Regions from separate parts of the Pseudomonas sp. 5Vm1k genome, predicted to be linked through region 2. Evidence: predicted binding sites of a transcription regulator. Region 2 holds the regulator's gene; the other holds the start of a gene.
What was found. Region 2 encodes FliA, which starts transcription of late flagellar genes. Its sites were predicted from a motif close to CTAAAGTTTNNNNNNNNNNNGCCGNTAA; they were not measured.

Region 1 (3,206 bases), on a different contig from region 2:
ACAGGGGACGCGCTGTCAGGCCGGCACCGGCTCCCGGCGTACCACCCGCATGCCGGCACTTTCATACAAACGCTGCGCCCGAACGTTGTCTTCCAGCACTTTCAAATCCACAAACCCTTCGCGGCGCTGCTGAAACGCTTTGAAAGCATGTAGCAGCAGAGCGCGACCCAGGCCGAGGCCTTGAGTGCGGGGATGCACTACCAGGTTCTTGATGTAGGCGCTGGTCCAGCACTGGCACACACCGACGATCCCTTCGGCGTCGAGGGCGATGAAGCACAGGCTCGGATCGTATTCAGGATCGGTTTCAAAACGCTGCTGCCAGACGTCCAGCGCCGGCACGCGGCCGCCGCCTTCGCGATAACCCAGTTCCATCAGTTGATGTACGGATTCAGCGAGTTCGGGGCGGTATTGGCGCAGTTCGATACCGGTTGGCCAGGCGATGGCCGGCACCGCCTCAGCGAGGTTGCGCCGCATCAAAAAGCAAAAGTCCTCGGCCAAACTCAGTGACCTTGCTCGGCGACGGCCTTGGCGGCTTCGATCAGGCACTTGGTCAGTTCTGGCGAGGAGAACTTGGTCAGTACCCCGTTGGCGCCGGCCAAACGGGCTTTTTCGCTGTTCATCGCGCTGTCCAGCGAGGTGTGCAGCAGCACGTAAAGGTGTGAGAAGTCCGGGGTTTCGCGCAGGGTGCGGGTGAAGGCGTAGCCGTCCATCTCCGACATTTCGATGTCCGAGACGATCAGGTTGATCTGCTGCGCAGTGCCTTGCAGGTCTAGCAGGCAGTCGATGGCTTCCTTGGCACTGCGGGCGGTGTGGCATTGCAGGCCGAGGTTGCGCAGGGTGTGCACCGATTGTTGCAGCGCGGTCTGGCTGTCATCGACCACCAGAATTCTTGCATTGCCCAGCACTTCGGCGTCTTCCATGCTCAGTTCGGTCGGGACCATTTCGATCTGCGCCGGGGCGATACCGTGGATGACTTTTTCGATATCCAGTACTTGCACCAGCACACCGTCGACCGAGGTCACGCCGGTGATGTACGAACGCACACCGCCGGAACCGAAGGGCGGCGGACGGATGTCGGTGGTCAGGCAATGCACGATCTTACTCACGGCCTGCACGTGCAGGCCCTGTTTGGAGCGGCTGACGTCGGTGACGATCAGGCAGCCACCGTTGGGGTCTTCCAGTGGCCGCTCGCCGATGGCGCGGCTCAGGTCGATCACCGACAACGACGTGCCGCGCAGGGTGGCGATGCCTTTGACGTGGGGATGCGACTCCGGCAGCTTGGTCAGCGGCGGGCAGGGGATGATTTCACTGACTTTCAGCAGGTTGATCGCCATCAGCTTGCCGCTGCGCAAGGTAAACAGAAGAAGCGAAAGTGAATCTGCGCGGGCTTTGGTGGAGGACATAAAAACCTTCTTTGGAGAAAGGTGATGGGCGAGTAAAGAGTCGCCAAAAGCTATCGATGCCGGGTTATCGACTTGTTGGGGGCAGGCTTTAGGGATATTCCCGGTCCATTGGTCCAACACCGATTCTGTGGCGAGGGGGCTTGCCCCCGTTCGGCCGCGAAGCGGTCGTAAAACCAGCGATGACGTTCTCTCTGTAAAACGGGGGGGAGCGCTTCGCACTCCAACGGGGGCAAGCCCCCTCGCCACAAGGTTTCACTCAACTCAGAATGGGGTTACTTCATCCCCAATCGCTTGGCCATGCGCCCCAGATTCGCTCGATCCAAGCCTAGCTCACGGGCCGCGCTCGCCCAATTGTTGTGGTGGCGTTCCAGACAGGCGTTGATCAGTTGCCGTTGATAATCCTCGGTCGCCGCCCGCAAGTCACCCGAGACTAAAGGCAAAGGACTGACGGTTGGTTGCTCGACGGGCACCTCGACGCTGCCATGGGGCAGATCCAGGTCCGCCGCACTCAAGCTGAGGATTTTCGGCCGTTCCTTGCAGTTGCCCAGCGCTTTCAATGCGCTGCGGCCAATCAAGTGTTCCAGTTCCCGCACGTTCCCCGGCCACGGATAAGCCAGCAGCGCCGCCTGGGCATCGCTGTTCAGGCGCAAGCTGTTGAGGCCCATGCGCGAGCGGTTCTGTTCCAGGAAGAAGCCGCTGAGCAGCAACACATCACGCCCACGATCGCGCAATGCCGGCACCAGCAGTGGATAGACGCTCAAACGATGATAGAAGTCGGCGCGGTAACGGCCGCTACGCACTTCTTCAGCCAGGTCGCGGTTGGTGGCTGCGATCAACCGCACGTCTACTTGATGTTCTTTATCCGAGCCCAAGCGTTGCAGCTGACCGCTTTGCAACACCCGCAGCAACTTGGCTTGCACGGTCAGGGACAGTTCGCCGACTTCATCGAGAAACAGCGTGCCGCCATTCGCCAGTTCGAATTTGCCACGCCGGTCGCTCGTTGCCCCGGTGAACGCACCGCGCACGTGGCCAAACAATTCACTCTCGACCAGCGTGTCCGGCAGGGCGGCGCAGTTGAGGCTGATGATCGGCTTGTCGGCCCGGGGCGAGGCGGCATGAATCGCTTGCGCTACCAGTTCCTTGCCGACCCCGGTTTCCCCGGTGATCAGCACGGTCAGGTCGCTGCCGCCCACCAGATTGATTTCTTCCACCAGGCGTTTGTGAGACTTGCTCTGGCCGATCATTTCGCGGCTCTGCTGGCCGCTGGCCTGTCGGTAAACCTCGGCACGCTGGTGTTCATCTTCGGCGCGATTGGCCAGCCGCTCGATGCGCTCGGCGGCGTTGACGGTGGCGGCGGCGAGGCTGGCAAAAGCTTGCAGGGCGTCGAGCTCGATCGGCTCGAAGCGCTCCGGGTCCAGCGCATCAAGGGTCAGCAGGCCCCACGGGCGCTCATCGATAAACAGTGGGCAACCCATGCAATCGTGGACTTCCAGATGCTCATCAAGCCCTTCGACCAAACCATCATAAGGGTCGGGCAATTCACTGTCGGCGGCGAAGCGCGTCGGTCCGGGGCTGCTAAGCAACGCTTCGAAGCGCGGGTGTTCGCTGACTTTGAAGCGTCGGCCCAGGGTGTCGGTGCTCAAGCCGTCCACGGCCAGCGGCACCAGCCATTCACCGTCGAGTCGCAACAGGGCGGCAGCGTCGCAGGGCAAAAGGGCGCGCATGGCTTCGAGCAGGCGCCGATAGCGCTCGCCTTCGGGCAGTTCGCGCGAGAGGTCCGAGACCAGGGGGAGCAGGGCGGTA
Region 2 (3,206 bases):
CCTGGCTCAGGCCATTGACCAGCGGTGTGGCGTTTTCCACCAGGTCCATGGTGCGGTTGGCAGCGGCCTCGGTGAGCTTGACCACATAACCCAGACGCTCGGTGGCGTCCGTGATCTGCGAGACTTCCTCGGCTTGCGGCATGTTTGGGTCAATCTGGAAATTGACGATCGCGCTATGCAGCTCACGAGTGAGCTTGCCCACTTCCTGGTACAGGCCGCGGTCACGGGTCTGGTTGAGCTCATGGATCAGTTGCACAGCGTCGCCGAACCTGCCTTTTTCAAGGCTTTCGACCAATTCGACCGCATGTTTTTTCAGGGTCGATTCAAAATCGCCCTGTGAAGATTCGTTATGCTCCATAGCTCCCCCGTGGCGCAGTTGCTCAACCGATGCGTTCGAAAATCTTCTCGATTTTTTCTTTCAACGCCTGGGCCGTGAAGGGTTTGACCACATAGCCGTTAACACCGGCCTGGGCCGCTTCGATGATCTGTTCGCGCTTGGCTTCAGCGGTCACCATCAGCACTGGCAAGTGCTTGAGTTTTTCATCGGCGCGCACGTGGCGCAGCAGGTCGATACCGGTCATGCCAGGCATGTTCCAGTCTGTTACCAGAAAGTCGATGCTGCCGCTGTTGAGAACCGGAATGGCAGTAGTGCCATCGTCAGCCTCGACCGTGTTGGTGAACCCAAGGTCACGCAACAGGTTTTTAATGATCCGCCGCATCGTTGAGAAGTCATCAACGATGAGGATTTTCATGTTCTTGTCCAATTCGACCTCCAAGCAGTCTTAAACGCGCCCAGCACCTGGACGCGCCATTTCAATCAATCCGGCAAAGCACTCAAATGACTGTCTGGAGCACAACAGATCGAGACCGCTGCAGTTCAACACCACACCAGCCTCGTTCGCAGTGTCCCCACACTGCCTTCAGCGCGCTCGCCACTCCCCCAAACGCCCCCGCAAACGGGCCGCGCACTGGCTGTGTAACTGGCTGACACGCGATTCACTGACGCCAAGGACTTCACCGATTTCCTTGAGGTTCAGCTCTTCGTCGTAGTACAGCGCCAACACCAGTCGCTCACGCTCCGGCAAATTGGCAATCGCGTCCGCCAATGCAGCCTGGAAGCGTTCATCTTCCAGATCGCGTGACGGCTCCAGATGAGCACTGGCGCCATCCTCGTGCAGCCCTTCGTGTTCGCCGTCCTGCAAAAGGTCGTCGAAACTGAACAGGCGGCTGCCCAAGGTATCGTTCAAAATCCCGTAATAATCGTCGAGACTCAATTGGAGTTCGGCCGCAACCTCGTGATCTTTAGCATCACGGCCGGTTTTAGCTTCAATCGAGCGAATTGCGTCGCTGACCATGCGGGTATTGCGGTGGACCGAACGTGGTGCCCAGTCCCCCTTGCGTACTTCATCGAGCATCGCGCCACGGATTCGAATGCCCGCGTACGTTTCGAAACTCGCGCCTTTGCTGGCGTCGTATTTGGTCGACACTTCAAGCAGGCCAATCATCCCGGCCTGGATCAGGTCTTCCACCTGGACACTGGCCGGCAAACGCGCCAGCAAGTGGTAAGCAATGCGTTTGACCAGTGGCGCGTAACGCTCGATCAGCTCGTATTGCGCATCACGTGCCGATTTCTTGTAGAGGTTGTAGCCACTGGCTGTCATAGGACGGGTCCTGCGGTCTGTTGCACGAGACGCTCGACGAAAAATTCCAGGTGCCCGCGCGGGTTCGCCGGCAGCGGCCAGGTGTCGACCTTCTGCGCAATCGCCTTGAACGCCAGGGCGCACTTGGAGCGTGGAAAGGCTTCGTAGACGGCGCGTTGCTTCTGCACGGCCTTGCGCACGCTTTCGTCATAAGGCACGGCGCCGACGTATTGTAAGGCGACGTCGAGGAAGCGGTCTGTGACCTTGGTCAACTTGGCGAACAGGTTGCGACCTTCTTGCGGGCTCTGGGCCATGTTGGCCAGGACGCGGAAGCGGTTCATGCCGTAATCGCGGTTCAGCAACTTGATCAGGGCATAGGCGTCAGTGATGGAGGTCGGCTCGTCGCAGACCACCAGCAACACTTCCTGGGCGGCGCGGACAAAACTGACTACCGAGTCACCAATACCCGCAGCGGTGTCGATCACCAATACGTCGAGGTTGTCGCCGATATCGCTGAAAGCCTGGATCAGGCCGGCGTGTTGGGCCGGGCTCAGATGAACCATGCTCTGGGTGCCGGACGCGGCCGGGACGATACGAATACCGCCGGGGCCCTGCAACAGAACGTCGCGCAGCTCGCAGCGGCCTTCGATAACGTCGGCCAGGGTACGTTTGGGAGTCAGTCCCAGCAGAACGTCGACGTTCGCCAGCCCCAGATCGGCATCCAGCAGCATGACGCGCCGGCCGAGCTCAGCTAGAGCCAGGGACAAGTTCACTGACACGTTAGTCTTCCCGACGCCACCTTTGCCGCCGGTCACCGCGATCACCTGTACGGGATGCATGCTGCCCATGTTATTTCTTTACCTTGTCTTGCATAGACGGAGGCCACATTACTGGCTGCGCGTTCATCAACTGAACAATGCATGGCAGACCATCGATGTAGGTACAAAAACTGTTCATTAGTACCTCAGCCAACCTGCTTGGTCGGGCTGTGGTAAATATCAGCGAACATGTCAGCCATGGCTTCTTCGCTGGGTTCTTCCTGCATTTGCACGCTGACCGCGCGACTGACCAACTGGTGACGCCGTGGCAGATGCAAATCATCTGGAATCCGCGGGCCATCGGTGAGGTAAGCCACCGGCAATTCATGACTGATGGCCAGGCTTAACACCTCGCCCAGACTCGCCGTTTCATCCAGTTTAGTCAGGATGCAGCCGGCCAGCCCGCACCGCTTGTAGCTGTGATAAGCAGCGGTTAGAACCTGTTTCTGGCTGGTGGTTGCCAGGACCAGATAATTTTTCGATCTGATCCCGCGACCGGCCAGGCTTTCGAGCTGCATGCGCAATGCCGGATCGCTGGCCTGCAGGCCGGCGGTATCGATCAGCACCACGCGCTTGCGCAGCAGTGGGTCCAGCGCCTGCACCAGGGATTGCCCCGGATCGACGTGGGTCACTGACACATTGAGAATCCGGCCCAGCGTCTTCAGTTGTTCCTGAGCGCCGATACGGTAGCTGTCCATGCTCACCAGCGCGATGTTCTGCGCGCCGTACTTGAGCACGTAACGGGCCG

Region 1: ACWIKB_RS17550 (chemotaxis protein CheW) is a predicted target of FliA. The motif match lies at 1,468-1,495, and genes of this name have one in related genera.

What each region holds. Positions count from the first base shown of each region.
Region 1 covers NZ_JBSPCZ010000008.1:148,237-151,442, reverse strand. The annotation lists gene ACWIKB_RS17555 (GNAT family N-acetyltransferase) at 16-474, opposite strand; gene ACWIKB_RS17550 (chemotaxis protein CheW) at 501-1,403, opposite strand; gene norR (nitric oxide reductase transcriptional regulator NorR) at 1,676-3,206, opposite strand, start outside.
Region 2 covers NZ_JBSPCZ010000005.1:131,160-134,365, reverse strand. The annotation lists gene ACWIKB_RS11985 (protein phosphatase CheZ) at 1-358, opposite strand, end outside; gene ACWIKB_RS11980 (chemotaxis response regulator CheY) at 381-752, opposite strand; gene fliA (RNA polymerase sigma factor FliA) at 921-1,661, opposite strand; gene fleN (flagellar synthesis regulator FleN) at 1,658-2,488, opposite strand; gene flhF (flagellar biosynthesis protein FlhF) at 2,605-3,206, opposite strand, start outside.